DNA from 4 places in the Bradyrhizobium sp. PUT101 genome. Region 1 is predicted to be linked to each of the others. Evidence: predicted binding sites of a transcription regulator. Region 1 holds the regulator's gene; each other region holds the start of a gene.
What was found. The regulator LexA, encoded in region 1, represses DNA repair genes until DNA is damaged. The targets are predictions, from matches to a motif close to TGTTCNNNNTGTGTTCNG.
Positions count from the first base shown of each region.

Region 2: ACSHT2_RS25185 (ribonuclease T2 family protein) is a predicted target of LexA. The motif match lies at 5,910-5,927, and genes of this name have one in related genera.
Region 3: ACSHT2_RS20670 (YifB family Mg chelatase-like AAA ATPase) is a predicted target of LexA. The motif match lies at 2,110-2,127, and genes of this name have one in related genera.
Region 4: ruvC (crossover junction endodeoxyribonuclease RuvC) is a predicted target of LexA. The motif match lies at 2,932-2,949, and genes of this name have one in related genera.

Region 1 covers NZ_CP197207.1:937,690-945,011, reverse strand. The annotation lists gene ACSHT2_RS04565 (glutamine--tRNA ligase/YqeY domain fusion protein) at 1-1,575, shown strand, start outside; gene ACSHT2_RS04560 (YybH family protein) at 1,583-1,969, shown strand; gene ACSHT2_RS04555 (DUF2171 domain-containing protein) at 2,155-2,388, shown strand; gene ACSHT2_RS04550 (ComEC/Rec2 family competence protein) at 2,485-4,764, shown strand; gene ACSHT2_RS04545 (hypothetical protein) at 4,892-5,326, opposite strand; gene lexA (transcriptional repressor LexA) at 5,884-6,585, opposite strand; gene ACSHT2_RS04535 (molybdopterin molybdotransferase MoeA) at 6,762-7,322, opposite strand, start outside.
Region 2 covers NZ_CP197207.1:5,221,715-5,229,036, forward strand. The annotation lists gene pgsA (CDP-diacylglycerol--glycerol-3-phosphate 3-phosphatidyltransferase) at 1-437, opposite strand, end outside; gene uvrC (excinuclease ABC subunit UvrC) at 535-2,610, opposite strand; gene ACSHT2_RS25170 (outer membrane protein) at 2,846-3,469, shown strand; gene ACSHT2_RS25175 (cold-shock protein) at 3,640-3,855, opposite strand; gene ACSHT2_RS25180 (23S rRNA (adenine(2030)-N(6))-methyltransferase RlmJ) at 4,118-4,978, opposite strand; gene ACSHT2_RS25185 (ribonuclease T2 family protein) at 5,172-5,864, opposite strand; gene ACSHT2_RS25190 (hypothetical protein) at 5,984-6,445, opposite strand; gene ACSHT2_RS25195 (hypothetical protein) at 6,630-6,917, shown strand; gene ACSHT2_RS25200 (DUF3617 domain-containing protein) at 6,962-7,322, shown strand, end outside.
Region 3 covers NZ_CP197207.1:4,262,170-4,269,491, reverse strand. The annotation lists gene ACSHT2_RS20675 (hypothetical protein) at 1-402, opposite strand, end outside; gene ACSHT2_RS20670 (YifB family Mg chelatase-like AAA ATPase) at 512-2,050, opposite strand; gene ACSHT2_RS20665 (PilZ domain-containing protein) at 2,280-2,525, shown strand; gene ACSHT2_RS20660 (tetratricopeptide repeat protein) at 2,656-3,426, shown strand; gene ACSHT2_RS20655 (AAA family ATPase) at 3,506-4,795, opposite strand; gene ACSHT2_RS20650 (CpaD family pilus assembly protein) at 4,792-5,526, opposite strand; gene ACSHT2_RS20645 (type II and III secretion system protein family protein) at 5,583-7,100, opposite strand; gene cpaB (Flp pilus assembly protein CpaB) at 7,111-7,322, opposite strand, start outside.
Region 4 covers NZ_CP197207.1:3,252,389-3,259,710, reverse strand. The annotation lists gene ACSHT2_RS16045 (methyl-accepting chemotaxis protein) at 69-1,817, opposite strand; gene ACSHT2_RS16040 (YebC/PmpR family DNA-binding transcriptional regulator) at 2,022-2,768, shown strand; gene ruvC (crossover junction endodeoxyribonuclease RuvC) at 2,980-3,507, shown strand; gene ruvA (Holliday junction branch migration protein RuvA) at 3,748-4,365, shown strand; gene ruvB (Holliday junction branch migration DNA helicase RuvB) at 4,362-5,420, shown strand; gene ACSHT2_RS16020 (hypothetical protein) at 5,540-6,325, shown strand; gene ACSHT2_RS16015 (metallophosphoesterase) at 6,466-7,322, shown strand, end outside.

The sequences.
Region 1 (7,322 bases):
CCGCCGGAGCCGAACGGCTATTTGCACATCGGCCACGCCAAGTCGATCGCACTCAACTTCGGCATCGCCCAGGAGTTTCCGGGCCGCTGCCATCTGCGCTTCGACGACACCAACCCGGTCAAGGAAGAGCAGGAATATATCGATTCCATCCAGGCCGACGTGCGCTGGCTCGGCTTCGACTGGGGCAAGAACCTGTTCTTCGCTTCTGACTATTTCGACCGCCTGTATGAATGGGCGGAGCAGCTGATCCGCGACGGGCTCGCCTATGTCGACGACCAGACCCAGGAGGAGATCCGCCTCTCGCGCGGTACGCTGACCGAGCCCGGCAAGAACTCGCCGTTCCGTGACCGCAGCGTGGACGAGAACCTCGACCTGTTCCGCCGCATGAAGGCCGGCGAATTCCCGAACGGCGCGCGCGTGCTGCGGGCCAAGATCGACATGGCCGCGGGCAACATCAACCTGCGTGACCCCGTGCTGTATCGCATCCTGCATGCGCATCATCCGCGCACCGGCACCAAGTGGAGCATCTATCCGAGCTACGATTATGCGCATGGCCAGTCGGACGCGATCGAGGGCATCACGCATTCGATCTGCACGCTGGAGTTCGAGGACCACCGGCCGCTCTATGACTGGTTCATCGAGAAGCTGCCGGTGCCGTCCAAGCCGCACCAGTACGAGTTCGCGCGGCTGAACCTGACCTACACGCTGCTGTCCAAGCGCGTGCTGACCCAGCTCGTCCGCGACGGCCATGTCGCGGGCTGGGACGATCCGCGCATGCCGACCATGGCGGGCATGCGTCGCCGCGGCGTGCCGCCGGCCGCGCTACGCGAATTCGTCAAGCGCATCGGCGTCGCCAAGGCCAACAGCGTGGTCGACGTCGGCATGCTGGAGTTCTGCATCCGCGAGGAACTGAACCGCACGGCGCAGCGCCGCATGGCGGTGCTGAAGCCGCTGAAGGTCGTGATCGAGAATTATCCGGAAGGACAGACCGAGGAGCTCGAGGCGATCAACCACCCGGACGATCCCTCGGCCGGCACGCGCAAGATCACGTTCGGCCGCGAGCTCTATATCGAGCAGGACGACTTCATGGAGAACCCGCCGAAAAAGTTCTTCCGCCTGTCGCCGGGCAACGAGGTGCGGCTGCGCTACGCCTATTTCGTCAAGTGCACCGGCGTGATCAAGAACGACGCGGGCGAGGTGGTGGAGCTGCGCTGCACCTACGATCCCGCGACCAAGGGCGGCAACGCGCCCGACGGCCGCAAGGTCAAAGCGACCATGCACTGGCTGCCGGCGGCGGCCTCGAAGCCGGCGGAGATCCGCATCTACAACCAGCTGTTCGCAAATCCGAGCCCGGACGCTTCGAACTTCGCGGCCGATCTCAATCCGAATTCGCTGGAGATCCTCTCCGATGCGCGGATCGAGGCTTCCCTTGCGGAGAGCAATTCGACCGCGCCGATGCAGTTCGAGCGCCAGGGCTACTTCGTGCGTGACAAGGACTCGACCCCCGGCAAGCTCGTGTTCTCCCGTACCATCGGCCTGCGCGACACGTTCGCGAAGGAAGTCGCGAAAGGTTGATGCGCCCATGAGCAGCGAAGCCGACGCCATCGTTTCCGCCGTCATCGCGAAATGGTGCGCCGGCTTTGCGAAGCTCGACGCGGCCGCGCTGTCGTCGCTCTATGCGAAGGACGCGTTCTTCTTCGGCTCCAACCCGAAACTCTATCGGGGCAGGGGCGGCGTCGCCGACTATTTCGATGGGTTGCCGCGCTGGCGCAAACCCAGCGCGACCTTCTCCGAGGTGAACGCGGTGCAGGCCAGCCCCGATCTGATCAACATGGCCGCGACCATCGCGTTCGATCTCGCCGGCGAGCGGGACGATCTCGTCGTCAAGATGAGCTGGGTCCTCATCCGCGAGGAGGGCGAGTGGAAGATCGTCAATCATCACGCCTCGTCGCAGGCGCCGCTGATTTAGCGATCGCGCTTAACCAACTGGTTTCGTCATTCCGGGGCGCGACAAAGTCGCGAGCCCGGAATCCATAACCACCAGCGTGAGTATGGATTCCGGGCTCGCGCCAGGTGGCGCGCCCCGGAATGACAGAAGAATACGAACCGAAGCTCTCTCCGCGCGTTGAGGTGGCTCCAACCAAGGATCCCGCCATGCAGAACATCACAGAGCATATGGAAGTCATCGGCGCCGACGGCGTCCATGTCGGCACCGTCGATCGTGTCGAGGGCAACCGCATCAAGCTGACCAGGAAGGACAGCGGCGAGGGCAGCCACAAGGGTCACCATCATTTCATCGACAAGGGCCTCGTTGCCGACGTCGAAGGCAACAAGGTCCGGCTGTCGGCCAAGGCCTCGGTCGCGGTGACGATGGAAGAGGAAAAGTAGGGCGCTCCGCCGCCTGTTCCTGATCTGTACCGCTATTCGCACAGTCGCACGTTCCGGTAGCCTCCGCACCCGTCGCGTATCGTAAGGTGCAGGGGAATGGCGGAGCCGGGCCGGCCAGTGCGCTCCCAGGGAGTTGCGGGGACGTGGCCGGTCGGCCGCGCCGCACCGGCGGGCGGCTTTGCGCCGGCGGGCTTTGGCGTCTGGCCGGCAATCGTCGAAACGCTGCGCGAATGGGCTCGCGCCGAGGCCGGCGCCGGGCGGTTGCTGCCTTGGGTACCCGTCGCTTTCGGCACGGGCATCGCGCTGTATTTCGCCGCCGATCATGAGCCGGTGCTGTGGGTCGTTGTCGCAACGGCTGTCGCGCTCATGCTGGGTGCGGTCCTGCTGCGACGGCGCCGGCTGTTTGCTCCCGTGATCATGATCGCGGCGGTCGCGGCCGGTTTTGCCGTCGCGACCTGGAAGACGGCGCGCATCGCCCATACCGTGCTGGCCAAGCCGCTCTATTCGGTGTCGCTGTCCGGTTTCGTGGAGGCGCGCGACATCCGCGAGCGCACCGATCGTTTCGTGCTGCGCGTCAGCGCGATGGAGGCGCAGCGCAGCGACGTCAAGCTCGAGCGCGTGCGTCTTTCGGTGCGCAAGGGGACGGCACCGGAGGTCGGCAGCTTCGTGCAATTGAAGGCGCGGCTGCTGCCGCCGATCTCGCCTGTGCGCCCCGGCAGCTACGATTTCTCGCGCGACATGTTCTTCCAGGGCATCGGCGCCTCCGGCTTCGTGATGGGCGCGATCACGGCCGCACCGCCGCCGGATGCCGTCGGCTTGCGGCTGGGCTATGCGGCTTTCATGCAGGGCCTGCGCGATGCGATCGATGCCCGCATCCGTGCGACGCTCGAAGGCGACAATCGCGCGATCGCGACCGCGCTGCTGACGGGGCGGCGCGACGCGATCACCGCGCCCGTCAACGATGCGATGTTCGTCTCAGGGCTCGGCCATGTGCTGTCGATCTCCGGCTATCACATGGCGGTCGTCGCCGGTGTCGTGTTCTTCGCGGTTCGCGCGCTCCTCGCTCTGGTCCCGGGGCTGGCGGCCGGCTTTGCCATCAAGAAATGGTCGGCAGCCGCGGCGCTGGTTGCGGCTGCGTTCTATCTGCTGCTGTCCGGCGCGGAGGTCGCGACACAGAGATCGTTCCTCATGACGGCGGTGGTATTGATCGCCGTGATGGTGGACCGCCGCGCCATCACGTTCCGGACGCTGGCGGTGGCCGCGCTGATCGTGCTCGCCGTCGCGCCCGAGGCGCTGGTGCATCCGAGTTTCCAGATGTCCTTTGCGGCAACGCTCGGGCTGGTGGCGCTGGTGCAGATCGGCATGCCGAACCTGCTCGCATCGCCCGATCATTCCGCAACGGCGCGCATCGCGCTGTGGGGCGGCCGCGAGATCGCGATGCTGTTCCTGGCCTCGCTGATCGCGGGGCTTGCGACCACGCCCTATGCCGCCTTCCACTTTCACCGCGTGACGCCGTACGGCGTGCTGGCCAATCTCGGCGCGATGCCGGTGGTCTCGGCGCTGGTGATGCCGGCGGGGCTGTTGGGGTTGCTCGCAGCCCCATTCGGACTCGACGGCGCGTTCTGGTGGCTGATGGGGATCGGCATTGACTGGATGGTCGCGGTCTCGCGCTGGGTGGCGGCACTGCCGGGCGCAGTCGGCCGCATTCCCGCGTTCGGGATCGCGCCGCTGATCGCGGCGAGCCTCGGGATCATCGTGATGGGGCTGTTGCGCACACCCCTGCGCTGGTCCGGTGCCCTGGTGCTGCTTGCGGCCATCCTCTCGGGGCTGTCAGTGCGGCAGCCCGATATCCTGATTGCCGGGGACGGCGCGAGCGTCGCCGTGCGGGGCAGGGACGGGCAGCTGCATGTGATCCGCGCGAGCAAGGATGGCTTCCTGCTGAGGGAATGGTTGGCTGCCGATGCCGATCCGCGCGACGCCGGCAACGCCTCGTTGGCCAACGGGGTGTCGTGTGACGAGGCCGGCTGCGTGACGCCGCTCGCGGACGGACGGTTGGTCGCGTTGGCTTTGCGCATCGACGCGCTGGCTGACGATTGCACCCGCGCCGCGCTGGTGGTGACGGCACGGCCCGCGCCGCCTGATTGTGCGGCGATGATTGTCGATCGGCCGCGGCTCGCCAGTCAGGGCGCGCTGGCTCTGACGCAGAGCGGTGACGGCTTCTCGGTTCAGGCGGTGAGGGCGAGAGGCACAAGCCGCCCCTGGCTGCCGGCCGGCGCCGGCGAGGGGAATTTCGACGGCAGCCTTGCGCCGAAGACGGCCGTGCCCCGCAACCGGGACGCAACGCCATCGGAGACGGACTTGCAGGCGGACGATTGAGGAGCGATGCGGGGGAGGTCGATCGGGCGGGATTTCGCAGGACGCAAACCATACCATCTCGCCGGCCTCGGCCGGCGATGGCATTTCATTCCTGGCCCACGACCATCGGCCGGGGGCGACGACGACGTCAGCCGATCGGCAGGCGCGTGATCGTGGACCGCGTGTCGGCGACGATCTGCGGCTTGTGCTCGCGTTCGCCAACCGGTTGGGTCACCGGCAGTTGCAGCACGGTCGCGCGCTGGCCTTCGACGAGCTGTGTCACCAGCACGTATTTGCCGTCGGGAAATTCGATCGCGTCATGATGGCGATCGGGAATGTGCGGGTCGATCTTGCCGAACTTGCCGACGCGGGAGTTCACGGTGCGCGTCCAGATCCAGCGATTGTCGTAACGGACGTTGTCGGCGAAAGCGAGCTCCGTTCCCGGCAGCAAGCAGACCGCGACGGAGAGATCGGCTTCGGAGGCGAAGCCACGCGTCGAGGTGCCGCGGAAGGTTGTCGTGACGATCGTCTCGCCGACTTCGGCGGGGCGTGTCGCGACGGCATGCAGGCTGTAGTCACACATCGGGTGCTCCTCATGCGAAGATAGCGACCCGCACCTCCTTTGGAGGCGCTGGCCTCTATCAGGGTGGAAGCACGCAACGCTCTGCTTGGTTGTAGGCAAATCTGCGGCTGCGTCCGCAAGCCGCGATCACATTATCTTTCCCTGACTCGATAGGAACAAAGCCGATGCATGCGTATTCGGAAGGCGCGTGCGTCAGCGCCCCGCGGCTGCCGACCGACGCGAATATTGCCAGCCCGATTGCAGAGGCTGTGCAATTGCATTTCGCACGTTGCGGGTATGCTCGCTGGCCGCCCATTCCGTTCGCATCTGGCGGTGCGATTGTGTGGCAACGGCCTGCGGCGCTGATGCTGCGATCAGCGCCGTGACGATCGTCCATGAAACGATCTGGCGCATGACGTCTCCTCGAACTCTCAGGCCGCGAGGCGATTCTGCTGCGCGGCGTGTCGAGGATGTCGCGCCGGAGGAGGGGCCGGATAGTCTGAGCAGAACCGGAAAGACGATCCAGCCGGAGCGGAGAATGATCCGCTCCAATAGGTGTCGAACGACCGCAGGACCGCTCAGTACTTCCGGTACAGCCCGATCAGCTTGCCCTGAATCTTCACGCGGTTCGGCGGAAGAATGCGGACTTCGTAGGCGGCATTGGCGGGCTCGAGCGCGATCGAGGCGCCACGGCGGCGGAAGCGCTTGAGCGTGGCCTCCTCGTCGTCGATCAGCGCCACCACGATGTCGCCGGTATCGGCGCTCTCGTTGCGCTGGATCAGCGCCATGTCGCCGTCGAGGATGCCGGCCTCGACCATGGAGTCGCCGCGCACTTCGAGTGCGTAGTGCTCGCCCGAGCCGAGCATGTCAGGCGGCACGCTGATGGTGTGGCTGCGCGTCTGCAACGCCTCGATCGGCGTGCCGGCCGCGATGCGGCCCATTACGGGCACTGCGACGGGACGCTCGCCCTCGTCCACAGGCGGGCTGGAGGTCGTGCGCACCTTGCCGAGATTGCCTTCGATGACGCTCGGGGTGAAGCCGCGGCGGCTGCCGGCGGCGGCCTGGAGCTCGGGCAGCTTGATCACCTCGATGGCGCGGGCGCGGTTGGGCAGGCGGCGGATGAAGCCGCGCTCCTCGAGCGCGGTAATCAGGCGATGGATGCCTGACTTCGAGCGCAGGTCGAGCGCATCCTTCATCTCGTCGAAGGAGGGCGGCACGCCGCTTTCCTTCAGACGTTCGCTGATGAACCGTAGAAGCTCGTACTGTTTGCGCGTCAACATCTCGACCAAAGTCCCCCGGTTGATGTCGTTTGATTCCGAGATGATGATGTCAGCGATAAGCCGCTACATCCTCGAAACAAATCATGAACGGACACTATATGTTCGATATGTGTTCCGCAACTGCTTAATTTATGGTGAACAGGACGAGGCTCGCGGAATGCGTGTGGCCGCGCAGCTCAGGCGGGGAGCCGCAGCACCTCGCAAGGCGTGCCGGCCTCGGCCCTCGGCGCGAACGGTGCGCGCACGAGAAGTACCTGTGCTGCAGCGAGATTCGCAAGCAGAGAGGAGTCCTGATGGCTGACGGGAAGGGCGACGAGCGTGCCGTCGTCACGCTGTTCCAGGCGCGCACGCAGATAATCCTCGCGCTGGTCGTTGGCACCGAGATCGCGGCCCAGCACGGCGCGCTCGCGGTGATGATGGATCACTGAGCGGCCCGACATGGCGCGAATCAGCGGCACCATGAACAGGAAGGCGCACACGTAAGACGACACGGGATTGCCGGGCAGGCCGATCACGCGCATTGCGCCGAGCCGTCCGTGCATCATCGGCTTGCCGGGCCGAATCGCGATCTTCCAGAACGCCATCGAGATGCCTTCGTCCTTGAGCGCCTGCTGGACCAGATCGTGGTCGCCGACCGACGCACCACCGGTCGTGATCAGGATGTCGGCGCCGCTCTCCCGGGCGCGACGGATGCCGGCGGAGGTGGCCTCCAGCGTATCGGCGGCAACGCCGAGGTC
Region 2 (7,322 bases), 3.2 Mb from region 1:
GTCTTCCACTTCGCAAGCTTGGTCACGGGAACGCTGACGCGGAGCGCCGCGAGGTATTCGCGCAGGCCCGAGACCAGGATTTCGCGGCACAGGATCACGATGGCGGCCCACAGCGACCAGCCGTGGATGATGCCGTCGGCGGCGAGCATCAGCAGGCAGGAGGCGACCAGCAGCTTGTCGGCGATCGGATCGAGCATCCGGCCGAATGCCGATTGCTGATTCCAGATCCGCGCGTAATAGCCGTCGAGGTAGTCGGTGACCGCAGCCGCAATGAAAATGGCGACCGCGACCCAGCGCAACCACAGCGGCTGATCAAGGATGGACTGCGCATAGATGCATCCGACCACGACCGGAATCGCGGCGATCCGGCCATAGGTCAGGATGTTCGGGAGGGACATCGCGCGTCTGGTCGTCCCTCGTGTCGTGGCGATGTTCATTCGTCCTACCAATACCGCTCGAGCCTGAAGGTCAACCGTTCCGCTTCCCAGATGGGTGCGGGATACGACGACCATATGACCGCGGTCCCCCTTTAGTTCATCCCGGCTGGGGATGGAAATACTCGAAAATCCTTCGGGCGCTCTCGGCGCTCACCCCCGGAACCTTGCCGAGATCGGTGATCGAGGCCCGTTCGATCTCCTTCAGGGTCCCGAAATGATGCAGCAAGGCACGTTTACGTGACGGGCCGATGCCCGGAATCTCCTGCAAACCGGCCTCGCGGATGTCCTTCTTGCGCAGCTTGCGGTGCGAGCCGATGACGAAGCGATGGGCCTCGTCGCGCAGGCGCTGAATGAAATAGAGCACGGGATCGCGCGGCTCGAGCTTGATGGCCTCGCGTTCCGGCATGAACAGGGTCTCGCGGCCGGCATCCCGGTCCGGTCCCTTCGCGACCGACATCAGCGACACCTGGGTCAGGCCGAGATTTGCAAAGATCTCGCGGACCGCGTTGAGCTGCCCGCGGCCGCCGTCGATGATCACGAGGTCGGGCCATTGCGGGAAGTCGTCGTCCTTCGCCTTGGCGGCACCCTCCTCGGGCGGATTGATCAGGCGCTTGAAGCGGCGCTCCAGCACTTCGCGCATCATGGCGTAATCGTCGCCGGGCGTCAGTCCTTCCGACTTGATGTTGAACTTCCGGTACTGATTCTTCACGAAGCCGTCGGGTCCCGCGACGATCATGGCGCCGACCGCATTGGTGCCCTGGATGTGGCTGTTGTCGTAGACCTCGATGCGCTTGGGCGGGTGCGGCAGGTTCAACGTCGCGGCCATGGCGTCCAGCAGGCGGCTTTGCGTCGCGGTATCCGCGAGCTTGCGGCCGAGCGCCTCGCGCGCATTGGTCAGCGCGTGGGTGACGAGCTCCTTCTTCTCGCCGCGCTTGGGCGCCGCGACCTCGACCTTGTGGCCGGCCTTGATCGACAGCGCATCGGCGAGCAGCTCGCTCTCCTCGATCTCGTGCGAGAGCAGGATGTTCTTCGGCGGCGGCTTGTCGTCGTAGAACTGGGCGAGGAAGGAGCCGAGCACTTCTTCCGGCGTAAAGGTCTTTTCCGCGCGTGGGAAATAGGCGCGGTTGCCCCAGTTCTGGCCGGTGCGGAAGAAGAACACTTCGACGCAGGAGAAGCCACCCTCCTGGTGGATGGCGAACACGTCGGCTTCTTCCACCGTGCGCGGATTGATGCCCTGCTGCGACTGGATCGCCGAGAGTGCAGCAAGGCGGTCGCGGTAGAGCGCGGCGCGCTCGAATTCGAGCTCACTGGCCGCCTTCTCCATCTCACCGGCAAGCTCCCGCTTCACCGCATGGCTTTTGCCGGAGAGGAAGTCGGTCGCCTCGCGCACGAGCGTCGTATAGCCAGGAAAATCGATCTCGCGGGTGCAGGGGCCGGCGCAGCGGCGGATCTGGTAGAGCAGGCAGGGCCGGGTGCGGCTCTCGAAGAAGGAATCGGTGCAGGAGCGGATCAGGAAGGCGCGCTGTAGCGCCGTGATGGTTCGGTTGACCGCGCCCGCGGAGGCGAACGGGCCGAAATAGCGTCCGGGCCGGCTCTGCGCGCCGCGATGTTTCAGGATCTGCGGCGCCCAATGGTCGCCGGTGATGAGGATATAGGGAAACGACTTGTCGTCGCGCAGCTGCACGTTGAAGCGCGGCCGCAGTTGCTTGATGAGGTTCGCCTCGAGCAGCAGCGCCTCGGTCTCGGTGCCGGTCGAGACGATCTCCACGGTGGAGGTGGCGGCGATCATGCGCAGGATGCGGGCCGGCAGCGGCGCACTCTGGCGCGCATAGCTGGACAGCCGCTTTTTGACGTTCTTGGCCTTGCCGACATAGAGCACGTCGGAACTCGCATTGAGCATGCGATAGACGCCGGGCGAGGTGGGGGCGAGCCGAACCGCGCGTTCGATCGCCTCGTGGCCGGTCGCGAGCGGGCCTTCGCCGACGGCGCCACTCTCTTCCAGGATATCAGGCAGCCGCGCATCGTCCTCGTCATCGCCGCTTGCGCTGGCGGGATCGAGGTCCGGCGGCGCCGTCTCCTGTTGGATCTCCTGGGGCGGAGCATCCGCTGCCGTGCCGCGCCGGGATTTGCGCGCGCGTGCGTCGTCCGGATTGTCGGTGGAATCGTGAACCATGGGACGAATTTAGGGGCTGGGGGTGCCGATTTGAAGTTCCGGCCCTGCCGCACGCACAGGTCCCGGTAACGCTTCCTTAAGTCTGTTAAGAGCGCAGTAACCCGACTTAACAGCCCTTTAACTTAAAACTCTCGATAAATCCTACGCGAAAAGTTCTTGGTTCCGTAACCATGCGACAGGCCGGCGCGGCGGCGCAGGCGTCGCGCGGGTTGCGACAGTTGCGTTGGAGTGAGTGATGAAGGGGCTCGTTGTGGGCGCGGCCGCGTTGGTTGCAGCCGGCTGGACGGCTTCGGCAGAGGCCGCCGATTTCAATTATGGGCAGCGTGCGCCCTACACCGTCAACCAGCCGCTCAATGCCTATAGTTGGGCAGGTCCCTATCTCGGCGGCAACATCGGCTATGAATGGGGTTCGGTGGACAACAACCCCTCGAAGCCGTCGGGCTTCGTCGGCGGCGTGCAAGCCGGCTACAATTTCCAGAACGGCCCGTGGGTGTTCGGTGTCGAGGGTGACATCCAGGCCGCCGGTGCCGACGACACCTTCGCACCGTGGAAATTCTCCAATCCGTGGTTCGGCACCCTGCGCGGCCGCGCGGGATATGCGTTCAGCAACGTGCTGTTCTACGGCACTGCCGGCCTTGCGTTCGGCGAGCTGCGTGGGGAGACCTTCGGCTGGACGGAGTCGCACACCACCGCGGGCTGGACCATTGGTGCCGGCGCGGAAGTGGGCCTCGTGCCGAACTGGAGCGTCAAGCTCGAATATCTCTACATCGATCTGTCCACGAGTCAGTTCGCAATTACGGGCGTGTCGAACGGCTATAGCGCCAGCATTGTCCGCGCAGGCGTGAACTATCGCTTCTGACGTCTCAAGAAGAAAATTCCGGACCAGCCTCCCGGCCGCTCGCGGCCGGGATTTTTTTGCGCCAGGCTGGCTAGAGCCTTTCCCGTTCCGATGGAATCGGACAGTGCTCTGGATTCTCGTTTGACGCGTTTTCTTGCCGCGAACCGGTGTCGACTTCGCTCGAAAACGCTCTAGGAGAGGATCACCAGATTGACCGCCTTCGGTCCTTTCCCCTTCTTGTCCGGTTCGACTTCGAAAGTGATACGCTGTCCTTCGGCAAGGTCCTTCAGTCCCGCCCGCTCCACAGCAGTGATGTGAACGAAGACATCGCGACCGCCGTCGTCGGGCTTGATGAAGCCGTAGCCGCGCTCGCCGTTGAAGAACTTGACCGTTCCCGTCATGGCCATCGGGAAACTCCCCCTCATTGCTCCTCCGCCGCGACGCAGACTCACGTCACGACATGACCGGGCCTTACGGAGCCCGGGAGCTGGCCATCCTTGGACGGACCATCGGTCCGGCCGGATCTTTCTTAGGCCTTCACTCCGCCGCAACCATTCGCGGAAGCGGAACGCAAAGCCAGTCACGGAAACAGCATAATACGGTTCTTCGCAGATTGACTACCGTTCCTGCATATTTTTCCCAAGAATGCCGGAGTGTTACGGCTTGGCTTTAAGGCTTGGGCACCTCCAATCGGAATCTGGCAGCCCCGCCCTGGCCGAGCGGCATTTCCAGTTCGGGCAGGATGGTCTTGAGCTCGCCTTGCAGCGTGTAGGGCGGATTGATGATCAAAAGCCCGGTCGACGTGAGGGGTCCGCCATCGACTTGCGGCGCAGCGCTGAATTCGAGGCGCAGGCATTTTCCCGGCGGTTTTGCTGCGGCTGCGAGCCGCGCCACAAGCTGCGCCAGCGTGTCGGTGGCACGCCGGCTCTTGGCGGGATACCAGATTACATAGATACCGGTCGGCCATTTCGCGAAGGCTGTCGAGAAGGCTTCGCCCAGCCGTTCGAACTCGTCCTTGGCCTCGAAGGGCGGGTCGATCAGCACGAGGCCGCGCCGCTCCTTCGGCGGCACGAAGGCTGGCAGTGCCACCCAGCCGTCGAGATCGACCACGCGGGCCTGTTCGTCGCGACGCAGCACGTCGATCAGCGCTTTCCGCGCCTTCGGCTCGATCTCGCAGGCGACGAGCCGGTCCTGCGGCCTGAGCAGGCCGCGCGCGATCAACGGCGAGCCCGGATAGGCCTTGAGCTCGCCCTTCGGATTGAAGGCGCGGACGATGTCGAGATAGGGCTTGGTCAGCGCCGCGGTCTCGTTCGACAGGCGCGCCTGCAGCAGCCGCGCAATGCCGGTCAACCATTCGCCGCCCCGGCGCGCCTCGTCGCTGTCGAGATCGTAGAGGCCGGCGCCGGCATGGGTGTCGATGACGCGGAACGCCGCCGGCTTGTCCTGCAAGTAAGTGAGGATGCGCGCCAGCACGATGTGCTTGACGACATCGGCGAAGCTGCCGGCGTGGAAGGCGTGGCGGTAGTTCATGGCGGAGAGCACTACGCCACGTGACGGCTTGAGCAAAGAGGCACAATCAAGTGTCCCCGACGCGGCGCAGCGTGTAACGCTGCGCCGCTGAGCCGGGACCCAGCTTCTTCTTGCGCGATGGGCCCCGGATCAGCCGTGCACTACGCCGCGTTTCGCGGCGCATTGCACTACATCCGGGGCAAGAGATCTCCGCCTACCCGCCCCTGATCGGCGGCATCGTCACCTGGTCGCGGCGGCAGGCGCGGCGTTCGATCTCGTCGCAGGCGCGGAATTGCAGGTCCTTGCTGAGGCAGATGCGGACCTCGGACAGCCGTGTCCGGTTGCAGGTGACCGAGACGCTGGCATTGCTGAGGCCCGGATTGGCCTTGATGAAGGCCTCCTCAACCTCTGCCGGCGCTACGGTCTTGGCCTCCGACAGATCGAGATAGTCGGCCGGGATCTTGATCGCGGCGCGCGCCTTCCGGATCGTCTCGAAATAGCTGCGGCCCTCGAGCCCGGAGCAGGTGCCATGCTTGTCCCATTCGTTGAAGATGAGGCCCGGCGCCGGCATCAGATCGAGCATCGAGGACACGATGTTGCGGTTCAGCCGCGGCGCCGGCCGCCGGCAATATTCCGGGAAGCCGTTCTCATATTGCGGCCACAGCCCGTGCACCACGAAAGCGTAGGGCCGGCCGCCGCACTGGATGTGGGAGCGGCTGCCGCGCTCGGCCGCCTCTTCGCAGAACGAGGGCGACCATGACAGCGCGAGCACATAGAAATCGAATTCGCCCGGTGCGTTCTGGCGCTTGTCCTGCGCCTTCGCGCCGCCGGCGAGTGTTACCAGCCCAGCGGCGAGGGTCAGCGAGATCATCAGACGGGACAACGAACGCAATCTGGGATGAAACATGGCAACGCCCCTCAACTAGACTGTGCACGCAGCCTAGCAGGCAATGAGAACATTTCAAGAACAAAATTCGAAGCGGTTGTCGTCTGAGGGCTGATCAGCCGAATCAGGCCTTCTTCGGATCAGGGCTTGGCGGCGCGGCAGGCCGGATTGTAGGCCCAGTTGCGATCGAGTCCGACCACGCACCATTCGACGCCGTCGCCGTAGCCGGCAAAGCCGCCATCCTCCATGATCGAGAAGTGCACCTTGCGCACCTTGCCGTCATTGAGCATGGCCTCGCCGGTGCAAAAGCGGCGCGGAATATTGTCGGACTGCCAGGGCCTGAACGCGACCTCGCGAACGGCGGAGAAGCCGGTGATCTTCAACGAGGAATTCCAGAACGAACTCTCTTTTTCCCAGAACTGGGTGGCGATCGTCGGCAGGGCCTTGTCGCAATCGACGACGGCGCCGTCGTAGCGCGGTCCGCTCAGCCAGAAATTCAGTTCGAGCGGATTGGCGGCCCTGGCCTCGCCGAGCGACAGCGCCCCGAACATGAGGCCGAGCAGGGCGGCAAAGCGAAGCGATTTCGGGGAGGGGGCGCGCATGGTCAATCCAGACAGCTTAGGTCTTGCGAAGCTTAGACGGTGCCGCGAAGGCCGGGGGAGGTCAAGTGCAGCGCGGCAACACTTGGCCAGGAGTTGACCAGGACGTCGCGGCCAACCGGGCATCTGTTCTTTCCACTTCCATCCCGGCACCGTAGACTGGCGCCAGCCAATTGGAGTGACGGGAATGCGAATCATTGCGGCCGCTGGCCTTCTTGCCCTGGGTATGATGGCGGGCCAGTCGGCGCGCGCCGATATCGTGCCGCCGTTCAAGGGCAACGACACCGGCGGGATCATCGCCTATTCGATGGCGACCCAGGTCGACGCGCGTCAGGTCGCTGTCGATCACTGCGCACGCTACGGCAAGGTCGCCAAATTCCTGGCGGTGCAGGGCTATGAGGGCGGTTACATCTCGTTCGCCTGTCGCTGGGTGCCCTATGGTGCCGCCGAGCAGCCGATCCGCACGCTGTACTGAGACGCTGTCGTAACGCCGCACTCTCTCGGCCGGGAGCCTCCCACATGACGCGCAAACTCGCTTTGCTCGGCTCGACGCTTTGCCTCGCGTTGTCGGCAGGCAGCGCCAGCGCCGACGACCTGCCGGTGCGCAAGGCCGGTCTTTGGGAAATGAAGCTGGTCACGACCGGCTCGCCGGTGCCCGAGATGACCATGCAGCACTGCACCGACGAGACCGTCGACAAGGAGATGAGCAACAACGTCTCCCCGATGGCCAAGCAGATCTGCGCCAAGCAGGAGATCAAGAAGACTGCGACCGGCTATGTCAGCGATTCCGAGTGCAACGTCGCCGGCGTCAGCACGACGTCGCATGCCGAGATCACGGGCGATTTCAACTCGGCCTACACGGTGAAGACCACCTCGCACG
Region 3 (7,322 bases), 3.3 Mb from region 1:
GCGCTGCGAGAACGTCTTCGACTGCACATAGATGCGGTAATCCGCCGGTCCTTCGCTGGAGAGATAGACCACCGGCCCGCCGTCGACGGGCTGCGCGGCAATCGAGATCAGTCGTGTCGAGGGGGTGGCCTGGCAGGAGTCCGGCTCGGAGCCGAGACCGTCGTCCACCACAGTGAAGTCCGCGGCGTCCGCGTCATCGGTGATCTGGACCCGCACGGTGGCCCGCGCGGGATCGTCGGTGAAGGCGACATGCATGCCGGCAGTCCAGAACAGGGATGTGAGCTCGACCGTAGTGTCGCCGAGCGCGATGCAGGGATGCGAGACCGATCCGATGTCTGCACGGGCGAACACCGCTATCGCCAGCAGGGGAACAACCGAGGCCAGGATCTTGAAACGCAACATGACACTCTACTCGCCGGGCCCTTCTGGAACTCACAACCGAAACTCGCGGGCCTTATGGTTTGCAGAGCGTAAAGGAAACTCGTTACCGCCGGGTTGATGCGCGACGCGATCACGCCATCTGGCGCACATCCTCCGCGAGTGCGCGGTAGGACAATGCTTCGGCGAGGTGCAGCCGGCCGATCCTGTCCGCGTGGTCGAGGTCGGCCAGCGTGCGCGCCACCCGCAGCACGCGGTGATAGCCGCGCGCCGACAGCCGCATGGTCTCGGCGGCATCGCGCAGCAGCTTGGCGCCTTGCGCATCCGGCTTTGCGATCTCCTCCAGCACCGAGGCGGGCGCCTCGGCATTGGTGCGGACCTTGGGCAGGCCGGCATCCGCATAGCGCGCGAGCTGGATGTCGCGCGCCGCCGCCACGCGTGCGGCGACCTCGGCGGAGCCTTCCGCCGGCGGGGGCAGGATCAGGTCCGCCGCGGTCACGGCCGGCACCTCGATGCGCAGATCGATGCGGTCCATGAGGGGACCGGAGATGCGCGCCTGGTAGTCGCCGGTGCAGCGGTCGATGCGGCCGCGCTTGCAGGCATAGCCGGGCTCGAACGCATTGCCGCAGCGGCAGGGATTCATCGCCGCGACCAGCATGAAGCGGGCAGGGTAGGTGACGCGGTGATTGGCGCGCGACACCGCAACCTCGCCGTTCTCCAGGGGCTGGCGCAGCGAATCCAGCACGCGCGGATCGAACTCCGGCAGCTCGTCGAGGAACAGCACGCCCTGATGCGCCAGCGAGATCTCGCCGGGCCTGGCGCGCATGCCGCCGCCGGTGAGCGCGGCCATGCTGGCGGAATGATGCGGCGAGCGGAACGGGCGCCGCGCCGTCAGCGCGCCGCCTTCGATCTCGCCGGCCACGGACGCGATCATCGAGACCTCGAGCAGCTCGCCCGGCGACAACGGCGGCAGGATCGAGGGCAGGCGCGCCGCCAGCATCGATTTGCCGGCGCCGGGCGCGCCGATCATGAGCAGGTGATGCCCGCCGGCGGCCGCGATCTCCAGCGCGCGCTTGGCGCTTTCCTGGCCCTTGATGTCGCGCAGGTCGAGCGTGGAGGCGGCGGCCTCGTGCACCTTCGGCGAGGGCCGCGACAGCACCTGGGTGCCCTTGAAATGGTTGGCGATCTGGATCAGCGAACTCGCGGCGACGATCTGGATGTCCGGGCTCGCCCAGGCCGCCTCGGAGCCGCAGGCCGCCGGGCAGATCAGCCCTTCCTCGCGCGCATTGGCGCCGATCGCGGCGGGAAGAACGCCGGCCACCGGGGCGATCGAGCCGTCGAGGCCGAGCTCGCCGAGAACGGTGAAGCCGGTCAGCGCATCCGGCGGGATCGCGCCGATCGCCGCCATCAGCCCGAGTGCGATCGGCAGGTCGTAATGGCTGCCTTCCTTGGGCAGGTCGGCCGGTGCCAGATTGACGATGATCCGCCGCGCCGGCAGCGCCAGTCCCGAGGCGATCAGCGCCGAGCGCACCCGCTCGCGCGCCTCCGACACCGCCTTGTCCGGCAGGCCGACGATGGCGAAGGCCGGCAGGCCAGGGGCGACCTGCACCTGCACGTCGACCGCGCGGGCCTCGATCCCCTCAAAGGCGACGGTAGAAACCCGCTGAACCATGCTCAAACCAGCCTGCCCCTTTCGCGCAATTAGGGGTAGCAGAGCGCGGCCGCCTGCGCAAGAACAATACGGGAACATTCCCCGCCGCCCGCGCAAGTCCTAACCGTTCGTAAACGTGACACGGAGACTACGTCTCGAATGCGGGCTTCTGTCCTCAGCACATTCCAACGAATGTCCACTACTCCTGAGGCTGCGGGATGGGCCGTGATCTAACAAGTGAAGAAGCAAGATGCTTGCAAATCGCCGGAGAAGCGAACGTCGGGTGTGCAGCCGGCTCGCCAAGATTCATTTTGGCGCGGGCTCGCTGCCGCGGGACTGCACGATCACGGATATTTCGGACGGCGGTGTGAAAGTGGTGGCGGAATTCCTGGAAGTGCCGCCGCAATTCACCATCATCTTCGCGCCGGACTATTCCCGCCAATGCCGCCTGCGCTGGCGCATCGGCTGCGAGTTCGGCGCTGAGTTCGTCGACTAAGGTGATCCGGAAAAGTTGCGCAGCGGTTTTCCGGCAAGATCATGCTCAAATGATCGAGCGACCCGCCTCCTTAACGGGACTTTAGCGTTAATGGGTCAGCATCTCTGATCAGTTGCCGAGTGATCAGAGTATGTCCAAGCGTTCGTCCCTCGCCGCACCGGCGAGATTCCTGCTTCCCGCGCTCCTGGTGCTCGGCCTCGGTGGCTGCCAGACAGCCGGCATCGACGATGTCACCGGCGCGCTCGGCGCCAAGTCGGAACCGGTCGGCAGGGCCGACACCAAGTCCGGCATGGACGCGCTTCGCGAGCGCTATCGCGCCAGGCCCGGCGATCCCGGTGTCGCGCTCGCCTACGGCAAGGCGCTGCGCGAGTCCGGTCAGCGCGCGCAAGCCGTCGCGGTGCTGGAGCAGGCCGTGCTCGGCCATCCCAGCAACAAGGCGCTGCTCGCCGGCTATGGCCGCGCGCTTGCCGACAACGGCAATTTCCAGCAGGCCTTCGACGTCCTCAGCCGTGCGCATGCGCCGGAAGATCCGGACTGGCGTATCCTGTCGGCGCAGGGCGCGGCGCTCGATCAGCTCGGCCGCAACGAGGAGGCGCAGCAATATTACGCCGCGGCGTTGAAGATCGTGCCGAACGAGCCGACCGTGCTGTCCAATCTCGGCCTGTCCTATATGCTGCAAAACAATCTGCCGAAGGCCGAACAGGTGCTCGGCCGCGCTTATCAGCGCAATCAGAATGATGCGCGGGTCCGCGCCAATCTCGCGCTCGTGCTGGGATTGCAAGGCCGCGAGGCCGAGGCCGAAATCCTCGTGAAGGCCGATCTGCCGCCCGATCAGGCGGCGGAAAAGGTCGCGGCGCTGCGGCAGCTGCTGGCGAAGAAGCAGCAGCGGGCGGACAAGTAGCCCGCCCTTTCCAGCTTCTTGTTTTGCCGCGTTTTCTTGACGCGAGCGGTATCCACTTCGCTCGAAAACGCGTCTGCCGCTACGACGCCTTGCGATGCGGGGCTGACCCGCGCCCCGATCTGCCCTTCAGCTTCTTCAAGAGCGGCTCGAGCAGCGAGCGCTTCGGCTTCTTCACCTCGCCGCGGCCGGCGAGGCGGTTCGCCATATTCTGGAACAGAAGGGTGGTGCGGTGGGTCTTGGAGACCTCCGCGATCATCTGGCCGTTATTGGCCGCGGTCGAGAACAGTTTCGAATCGAACGGGATCACCGCGATCGGCTGGCTCTCCATGGTCTTGGCGAACGCCTTGACCTCGATCTCCGCGCGCTTGTGCATGCCGACCTGGTTGAGGCAGTACAGCGGCGGGCGATCATTGGGGCGTGCCGCTTTCAGCACGGTCAGCATGTTCTTGGTGTTGCGCAAGTTCGCGAGATCGGGCTCGGCCACGATCACGATGTCGTCGGCGTTCACCAGCGCGCGCCGCGTCCAGCCGGACCATTGATGGGGAACGTCGAGCACGATGCAGGGCGTGGTCATGCGCAGCGTGTCGAACACCGCATCGAAGGCTTCGGCACCGAAATCATAGACGCGGTCGAGCGTAGCCGGCGCCGCCAGCAGGCTGAGGCGATCGGTGCATTTGGCGAGCAGGCGCTCCATCAGCGCCGTGTCCGGCCGGTCCTGCGACAGCACCGCATTGGCAATGCCCTGTATCGGATCCTGGTTGTAGTCGAGGCCCGCCGTGCCGAAGGCGAGGTCGAGATCGATCACGACGGAATCGAGCGCGAGGTCTCGGGCGATGGTCCAGGCCACATTGTGCGCGACGGTGGACGCACCGACGCCGCCCTTGGCGCCGACCACGGCGATGACGCGGCCGGTGATGATGGCCTCGGAGGCCGAGAACAGGCTGCAGATCGAGCGGACGACGTCGAGGGTTTCGACCGGGCCGACCACGTAATCGTTGACGCCGCGGCGCACCAGCTCGCGATAGGGCGCGGTATCGCTGGGGCTGCCGATCACGACCACGCGGGTGCCGGGATCGCAGACGCCGGCGAGGTCGTCCAGGCCCTCGAGGATGTCGCGCGTGCCGTCGGACTCGATGACGATCACGTTCGGCGTCGGCATCGATTCATAGACCTCGATCGCCGCGGCGAGGCCACCGTCCTTGACGGTGAGGTGGGCCTTGGCGAGCCGGCGATCCTCGCCCGCCGCGGACACCGCCTTGAGCGTCTGCTCGGTCTCGCAAAAGGCTTGCACCGAAATGCGAGGAACCGGTGCAATGTGTTCCTCGGGGTGCCGCGGATCGTCCGCTTCTTCGTCGTCGAAACTTGTCATTTGCCGGTGTCGCTGAGTTTGGCCTTGTCGGATTCGGGATAGGGAGTCGCGGTCGTCGTGCCCTTGCGATAGCGTTCGAACGCGATGTTGCGCCGTGCGGTATAGGCGGGCGTTTCGGCGCGCGGCTGCTCGAGATCGGCCGGGTTGTCGACCATGGCCGCGAGATTGCGCTGGCTGGCGCAGCCCAGATTGAAATAGGGCCGGTTCTCGTTGTAGCCGGGATCGAGGATGGAGGGGCCGATGTCTTCCGGCCACAGCCCGCAGGGGCCGGCGACGGCCGCGATCTTCGAATAACCCAGGCGGATGGTGGGCAGCAGCCCGGGATCCTCAGGGCGATAGGGATGCTGGACGATGGCGCGCGACGGCACGCCGCCGGACGCGAGCACGGACCGGATCTCCTGGTAGGTCGCGGCAGCCGCGCGCGAATTGGCTGTGTCGACAGGCACGTCGACGACGACCGAGCCGGTGCCTTCGCGCGCCCAGTCCCGCGCGATGCCCGCGACGTCCGAATGCTGTGCGGGCGAGAGGCCGCCTCTCGCCTTGCCGACGAAGATCACGATCGAGCGCTTGCCCTCCTGCACTGCGATCGGGTGACGCTGGCGATAATCGGTCGGCACCGTCTGGGTGACGATCTCGCCGGCGGTGTTGCAGGCGCCCAGCATGACGGAGATCCCCGCCAGTGCCAGCACCACGCCCAGATTGCGACGTCGATTCGCTGTCGTCTTCGTCATCGCCTCATCCCCTCCTGCCCCAATTCCTGCACCGGTCCCCACGCCGCGCGTTCGTCTCAGTCGATGATGAAGCCGAAATCACCCGGCGTGCCGCTGATCGGATCGACGCGGCGCGCGATGCCATAGAGGCGGTTCATGCGGCCGAGCAGCGCCGTCTGCGCATCCGAGGCCGGCGCAAAGCCGTCGTCGGGCCGCGACAATTCCTTCTGGGCGACCGCGCGCACCACATAGGGCGTCACGATCACCATCAGCTCGGTCTCGTTGTTGACGAAGTCCTGGCTGCGGAACAGCGCGCCGATGATCGGCAGCTGGTCGACGCCGGGCAGGCCGTTGATCGCCTGCTTGGTCTGCTGCTGGATCAGGCCGGCCATTGCCATCGAGCCGCCCGAGGGAATCTCCAGCGTCGTTTCGGCGCGGCGGGTCTGGATCGAGGGAATGGTGATCGAGTTGGTCGAGGTCGAGGACAGCGCCTGCGTCAGGGTGATGGCGTTCTGACTCGACAGCTCCGAGACTTCGGTCATCACGCGCAGGCTGATACGTCCCTCGCTGAGCACGACAGGCGTGAAGTTCAGGGAGATGCCGAACTTCTTGTAGGTGATCTGGGTGGTACAGACATGGGTGACCGGATCGCAGGAATAGCCCGCAGGGATCGGGAATTCGCCGCCGGCAATGAAAGTGGCGGACTCGCCGGAGATCGCCGTCAGGCTGGGCTCGGCCAGGGTCCGCATCACGCCGGCGCTTTCCATCGCGCGCATCGTGGCGTTGACCGTGGCCACGCCTTTTGCGAGCCCGGTGACACCGAGCCCGTTGCTGCTGACGAGCGGGCCGCCGGAGACCGAGAACGGGTTGGAGTTGTTGAAATTCACCACCGCCGTGCCGGCATTCAGGCTGGCGCTGAGATCGACGCCCAGCTGCTTGACGATGTCGCGGCGGACTTCGCCGACCACGACCTTGAGCATCACCTGGTCGCGGCCGCGGACGACGATGTTGTTGACGATCTTGTCCGAGCCGCCGACGAGCTTTGCGGCGACGTCGCCGGCCTGCTGGGCCTCGACCGGGCTCGACACCGAGCCGGTCAGCATCACGCTGTCGCCGACGCCTTCGATCTGCACGCCCGGCAAGGACTGGCGCAACGCCGCGCGCATGCCGTTGAGATCGCGCTTCACGGCGATGTCGTAGGAGGCGACCTGCTGGCCGTCGGCGGTGAAGAACACGACGTTGGTCTGGCCGACCTGGCCGCCGATGATATAGGCGCGCTGCGCCGAGCGGATCACCGCGTTGGCGATCTTGGGGTCGGCCACGAGCACGTCCTTGACCTCGCGCGGCAGGTCGATGACGACGGACTTGCCGACGCCGAGCGACAGGAATCGCGTCCTCGCCGGTGCGACGGTCGAGACCGGCGACACGCCGAGGTCAGGCGCTTGCATCGGCGCCTGGTCGCCGACCGGCGCATCCGCAGCGCTGACGACCTCGGAGGCTGCGAGCAGCCCCAGCATCACCATCGTCCCCGCCAGGAACGAGCGCGCGCGCTTCCCCCGAATGCGCAGGCCCGTCCGATCACCCCCGTAACTCATGCTATCCCTATCACTTCTGTGACGTCAGTTGTCGTGCCTGCACGCCGTAACGGATCACGTTCACGCCGCCCGGGCGCTTGATCGCCTGGTCCTCGGGCGTGCCGTCGATTGCATTGGCATCGACGATGCTGCGCAGCGCGAGCGTCAGCGTGCCGCCCTGGCGTGCGGCCGAGAGTATTGCGACCTGGTCGGGCCTGAGCTCGAGCGTCACGGTCTTGCCGA
Region 4 (7,322 bases), 2.3 Mb from region 1:
CATTCCAGTTTCGGCTTAGAGGATGATTCGCGGCCGGTGTCTTGCCCAAGAGTGCACTCGGGAGAGCACTACAGCTTGTAGGCCGTGCGGAAGCCACCCCAGTGACGGCCCTGCACGCGGATCGGGACGTCGATCTCGCGCATCATCACCGTGTTCCCGTTGCCCATGTCGCGCGCATAGCTCTGGACCAGGTACGAGCGCAGGTTGCGCGCGGCGGCGAGCCCCGCCGGATCGTTGAACATCCGCCGGTTGCGGCTGTTGGCCGTGTTCCAGGCGACGTCGCCCGGCCGCTGCGGATGCGAATAGATCTTGTTGTGCACCGGCAGGAAGCCGTTGCGGTCGACCATGGCGCAGAACGCCATCCGCGGCTCCCGCGCCAGGAAGGCTTCCTGGAACGGCGGCAGGGCACGGTCGGCCCAGTCGAGATATCTCGTGCGGTATTGCTGCGGATTGGTGCCTGCAATTTCCACGTAGTCCGTGTCGAACAGGTCCTCCATCCTGACCTCGCCGCGCGCAACAGCCTGCTCGAATATCTTCGTCAGCGCATTGCCCGCCTCCATGGCGCGGGTGACCAGCTCCGTGTTCTCCTCGTGGATCGACCAGAGCTTGTCCTCGATCTTCTCGCCGAGCGCGGCGTTGGGACCGACGAATTGCGCGCGGGCGCCGGCCTTGGATTGCTCGACCACGCGCAGGCGGCAGGCGCCGATGTCTTCGAGGGTGCCTTCGATCATCGCCTGCGGTGCAAGCCCGCCTGCATCCGCGCCGCCGATCAGCACGCCATCCATCGCTATTTCATAGACCGGCATCACGCCGCGCGCGGTCTCGAACTTGAGATGGCAGGGCAGCCGCTCGGTCTTGCGGCGGTCGTCATGCTCGCTCTGGCCGAGCAGCACGGCGCAGCGCGATTTCAGTTTTTGAGCAAAAGTGGTGACGGCCTTGCCGGCACTGGCAACGCTCTCGCCATGGGTCTCGGCCGCCTTGGTCGCGGCATCGATCTCGGCCGCGCTCTCGCCGACCGAGATGATGAACTCCGAGGCGTTGGCGGCATTGCCGGAGACTTCGCTGGTCGTGGCGTTCTGCTCGGCGACCGCGCCGTTGACGGTGTCGAAGACCGGGCGGATCGCCTCGATCGCCTGGGAAATGCGGTGCACGGCATCAGCAGAGCCGGCGGCGTCGCGCTGGAGCGCGTCGATCTTCCTGGTGATTTCCTCCGTCGCGCCCTGGGTCTGGACCGCGAGCGCCTTGACCTCGGTGGCGACGACAGCAAATCCTCTGCCCGCATCGCCCGCGCGTGCGGCCTCGATGGTCGAGTTGAGCGCGAGCAGCGTCGTCTGCCGTGCGATCTGTGCGATCAGATTGACGACATTGCCGATGGCGGCGGAGGATTCGCGCAGGCGCTCGACATTGGCGCGGGCTTCCTGCGCCGCGGCGCTGGCCTCGTCGGCGAGCTTGCCGGCATTGCGGACCTGCGCGCCGATCCCTTGCGCGGACTGGGTGAACTTGTCGGCGGCATGGGCGAAGGTGGAGGCGGTCGACTGCGCCGCGTTGGTCCGGCCGGTCAGGGCGTCGGTGCGGTCGCGAATGGCGGCAAGCGTCGCGGCGGTCGCCTCGGCGCCTCCGGCCACCGAATTGGCGGCGCGCTCGAGCTGGCGGATCATCGCGCCGAGCTCGAGTTCCAGCAGTTCCAGGATTTCCCGGGCCGAATCACTTTCGGCGGCCGGGGCGGGCGCGGAATGGGCCGCCGGCTGCGGAGCCTCCAGGGCTGTCGCAGGCGCAGCCTGGTCCGGCAGACGCTTCCGAAATATTCCGAACGCCATCGGGCCTCTCTTGTCGGAGAACGGTCGGGCGCTATTTTCGCAGTCCGGAATGAAATCAGGGTTAACGGTGCCTGCCCCCTAGGCACGAGCCAGTACGTTGTTACCTTAAAGTCGTAGTGCCTCTTTCATTCCGGTGGGTTGGCGGCCTATAAGGCCGCGCTTCCCACGCTCACCTTGGCGCACGATTCCTTAACGAGACCACGCATGGCCGGACATTCCCAATTCAAGAACATCATGCACCGCAAGGGGCGGCAGGATGCCCAGAAGTCGAAGCTGTTCGGCAAGCTGGCGCGGGAAATCACCGTCGCAGCCAAGCTGGGGACGCCTGATCCGGCCATGAACCCGCGCCTGCGCGCCGCCGTGATCGCCGCGCGCCAGGAGAACATGCCGAAGGACAATATCGAACGCGCCATCAAGAAGGCGCTCGGCAGCGACGGCGAGAACTATGACGAGATCCGTTACGAGGGCTACGGCCCCGGCGGTGTCGCCGTCATCGTCGAGGCGTTGACCGACAACCGCAACCGCGCCGCTTCCGACATCCGCTCCTTCTTCACCAAGTCCGGCGGAAATCTCGGCGAAACCGGCTCGGTGTCGTTCATGTTCGACCGCACGGGCGTCATCGAATATGACCGCAGCGTCGCCTCCGACGACGCCATGCTGGATGCCGCGATCGAGGCCGGCGCCGACGACGTGATCTCGGGCGAGAACGGCCACGAGATCTACGCCTCGACCGAAGGCTATCGCGACGTCGCCAAGGCGCTGGAAGCCAAGTTCGGCGAGCCGCGCAAGGCCGCGCTGATCTGGAAGCCGCAGAACACGGTCGCCGTCGATGACGAGACCGCCGAGAAGCTTTTCAAGCTGATGGATTTGCTCAACGAGCACGACGACGTTCAGAACGTCTACGCCAACTTCGAGGTGTCCGACGCGCTGATGGCAAAGATGGGCGGCTGACACCGTTCTCGTGTCCCGGACGCGCTGCAGCGTGAAACGCTGCTGCGCAGAGCCGGGACCCATCGTTCTCCGGGTCCAGACGCCTGCTGGGCCCCGGTTCAGCGTCGCAGCACTGCGTGCCGCGCTACGCCCGGGCACGAGACCCCACTTCCCCTGTTACTTCCGTTCTGTTTCTGTTTCCCCCGCGGCGGCCAGCCGCTATCACTGGCCCATGACTGCGCTCCCGATTCGTGGCCCCGTTCGCATCATCGGCATCGACCCCGGCCTGCGCCGCACCGGCTGGGGCGTGATCGAGGCCGAGGGCAACCGGCTGATCTACGTCGCCTGCGGTTCGGTGGAGCCGCCGGACGACCTGCCGCTGTCGAGCCGCCTGCTCGTGATCCATGAAGGGCTCGCGGCCGTTCTCTCCAACCACCAGCCGATGGAAGCCGCGGTCGAGCAGACCTTTGTGAACAAGGACGGCGTTGCCACGCTGAAGCTCGGCCAGGCCCGCGGCGTCGCCATGCTGGCGCCCGCAATGTTCGGCATCTCTGTCGCCGAATACGCGCCGAACCAGGTCAAGAAGACGGTGGTCGGCGCCGGTCACGCCGACAAGCAACAGATCGCGATGATGCTGAAGATCCTGCTGCCGAAAGCCGAGCCGCCGTCCGCGGACGCCGCCGACGCGCTCGCCATCGCCATCACCCACGCCCATCATCGCCAGAGCGCGGCGCTCCGGCTGAAGGTGGTGGGTCTCTAATGCGCGTTGTGAGGCACAGATGAGCCGCATGGACGGTGTGCTCCCTCCCCCCTTGTGGGGGAGGGCTGGGGAGAGGGGTAGCCGCAGCGGTGGTGCCGCCGTCGTCAATGAGCTGCGCGCGTTACCCTCGCGCCTTCGAGAGAATCCCCATGCGGTACCCCCCTCCCTGACCCTCCCCCACAAGGGGGGAGGGAACGGTGAGTCATTGCCGTGCGTCCTTCAAGCGATGGGGGCGCAGCCATGATCGGCAAGCTCAAGGGCCTGATCGATTCCTATGGCGAGGATTTCGTCATCCTCGACGTTGGCGGTGTCGGCTATCAGGTGCATTGCTCGTCGCGCACCTTGCAGCATCTGCCGTCGCCGGGTGAGGCCGCCGTGCTGTCGATCGAGACCTACGTCCGCGAGGACCAGATAAAACTGTTCGGCTTCCGCACCGATCAGGAGCGCGAATGGTTTCGCCTGCTGCAGACCGTGCAGGGCGTCGGCGCCAAGGTCGCGCTCGCCGTGCTCGGCACGCTCTCGCCCGCCGACCTCGCCAATGCCATTGCGCTGCGCGACAAGGCGGCGGTGGCGCGCACGCCCGGCGTCGGCCCCAAGGTCGCCGAGCGCATCGTCACCGAGTTGAAGGACAAGGCGCCGGCCTTCGCCAATGTCGATCCCGCTGTCGTGCATCTCGCCGGCGCCGTCGACGACCAGCGCGCGCCGCGGCCCGTGGCGGATGCGATCTCCGCACTGGTCAATCTCGGCTACGGCCAGCCGCAGGCCGCCGCGGCCATCGCATCGGCCTCGCGTAGTGCGGGCGAGAATGCCGAGACCGCGCAGCTCATTCGACTTGGCCTGAAGGAGCTCGCGAAGTGAGCGATCCCAAGGCCAACCGCATGGTCTCGCCCGAGCGCCGCAGCGACGATGTCGGCGATACCGCCCTGCGCCCGCAATCGCTGTCCGACTTCGTCGGCCAGCAGCAGGCGCGCAAGAATCTCTCGATCTTCATCGAGGCGGCGCGCAAGCGTGGCGAGGCGCTGGATCACGTGCTGTTCGTCGGCCCGCCCGGCCTCGGCAAGACCACGCTGGCGCAGATCGTGGCCAAAGAGCTCGGCGTCGGTTTCCGCGCCACCTCGGGGCCGGTGATCGCCAAGGCGGGCGATCTCGCTGCGCTCCTCACCAATCTCGAAGAGCGCGACGTGCTCTTCATCGACGAGATCCATCGCCTCAGCCCCGCGGTGGAGGAGGTGCTCTATCCGGCGATGGAGGATTTTCAGCTCGATCTCATCATCGGCGAGGGCCCGGCGGCGCGCTCGGTGAAGATCGAGTTGTCGAAATTCACTCTTGTCGGCGCCACCACACGCGCAGGCCTTCTCACCAATCCCTTGCGCGACCGCTTCGGCATTCCGGTCCGACTCAACTTCTACACCATCGAGGAACTGGAAAGCATCGTCAGCCGCGGCGCGCGCGTGCTCAATGTCGGCATGACCGCTGACGGTGCCAACGAGATCGCGCGCCGGGCCCGCGGCACGCCACGTATCGCCGGGCGGCTGCTCAGGCGCGTGCGAGATTTCGCCTCCGCAGCCGATGCCGACAAGATCGACCGCAAGATCGCCGACCACGCGCTGAGCGCGCTCGAGGTCGACGCCGCTGGGCTCGATGCCATGGACCGCCGCTATCTCTCGACCATCGCGCTCAACTATGGTGGCGGTCCGGTCGGTGTCGAGACGATGGCCGCCGCGCTGTCCGAGCCGCGCGATGCCATCGAGGACATCATCGAGCCCTATCTCATCCAGTGCGGCTATCTGCAACGCACCCCGCGCGGCCGCCTGCTCACCTCGCACGCCTTCCGCCACCTCGGCATCGCCGAGCCCTCGCGCGATGCGGCGGCCCAGTTCGGCCTGTTCGGGACGGACGAGAGCGACGGCTGATCTGCGCAATATCTGCACGATATCATCCGATTTCTGCTAGAATGAATGGCGATGATCCCTTCGTCGGGTGTCTCATCGCTTGAGCTGTATTGCCGTCGATTGCGAGCCAGAGGGATAGCGTGGTTAAAGATTGCTTCGGACCGAGACGCTATCGGCTTGCATGTCTCATTCTCTCCATAACTACGGTCGGCTTCCTGCTGATCGCCATCGGCATCGCGACACCTGCATACACCGACGCTGCCGCTTCGGAGCGGATCAGGCTCGGGCAGGAGTGTGTGCCCGGCGTTCCGAACGCCAGCCCGGATCGGCGATGTAGCGATGAGGACTGGTACAGGTCGATGAATAATTTGCGCACCAGCAAGTGGGGCCTCGTCGATGCTGGCGCAGGGCTGGTTGCGTCCGGGGTGACAATGCTTGGCTTCATGTTGTGGAACCGTAAGAAGGCCTGGAGAGAGCTGTCGACGCCTAAGAGCATTTGGATCGTCGGTCTGGCGAGCGCGGCCTGGCTGCTGCAAATCCCTGCCTACGATCTGTTGTTCATGACCGAGTTGACACGCGGATATTATCCGCCGTGGTCCGATTCAGTCGTGATCCCGATGTCCCAGGTTCAGGACATTCTGCTTTGGCTGTTCGTGCCTTACCTTGCGATCTGGCTTGTTTTTGTGGTGGGCTCGAGGTTGCCGGCCAAGGTCTTCTCCAACGCTTCCGGTCGGCCGCTGGTCAACGCCTTCTGGACCGGCGTGACGGCTTTGCTGTTCGTGCCAGTCGCACTGATTTTGATTGGTGCGATCCTGGACGGTCCGACGATGATTGTGCCGCTCCAGTGGTTGGTGCTGTGGCTCCTCCTCTGCGCGCGCTCTGCCGCGTTGACTCGGCACAAGCCGGCTCGCTTGGCGCCCACGTGAGCGACGACTGGTCTCCGCAAGTGCGAAGCGCTCCGTCTGTCATGAATTTCCGGTAATCTTGTGCAGACGATCTGCACGAGCGCATCCCAATTCCGCTTCAATCGCATCGCATCGAGGAGCTGTATCGGAAACGAGCTTCCATGATCACGCGCCGTCATCTCATCCGTTCCATCGGCGGCCTGTCCGCCCTCGGCGTCTCGACCGCCGCCTATGGCGTCGGAGTCGAGCCGATGCTGCGGCTCCGCGTCACCCGCTATCATCCGACGCTGCGGCAGTGGCCGGCGGACCTTCCGTTGAAGATCGCCGTCATCGCCGACCTCCATGCCTGCGATCCCTGGATGCCGCTGGACCGGGTCGAGGCCATCGTCGACCGCACCAACGCGCTGAACGCCGACCTCATCGTGCTGCTCGGCGACTATGTCGCCGGCCTGCATCAGGTCACGCGCATCATTCCGTGCAGCGAATGGGCGCGCGTTCTGGCCGGCCTCAAGGCGCCGCTCGGCGTCCACGCCGTCATGGGCAACCACGATTATTGGGATGACAGGACGGTGCAGCGGGCCGGGCAGGGGGTGACCGTCGCGCACCGCGCGCTGGAAGCGGCCGGCATCCCCGTCTACGAGAACGACGTCGTGCGCCTCACCAAGCACGGCCGCCCTTTCTGGCTCGCCGGTCTCGGCGATCAATTGGCCTTTCTGCCGGCGCGCCGTTTCCGGAGCATGGTGCGCTTCGGTGCCGACGATCTCAATGCGACGCTCGCCAAGGTCACGGACGATGCGCCCATCATCCTGCTCGCGCATGAGCCCAACATCGCACCTCGTGTGCCGGCGCGTGTCGCGCTGCAACTGTCCGGCCACACTCACGGCGGCCAGGTCCGCCTGCTCGGCTGGTCCCCCGCTGTGCCGCCGCAGCATGGCGTCCGCCTCGCCTATGGTCATGTCAGGCTGAAATGCGACGTCATCATCTCCGGTGGCCTCGGGTGCAGCATCATGCCGCTGCG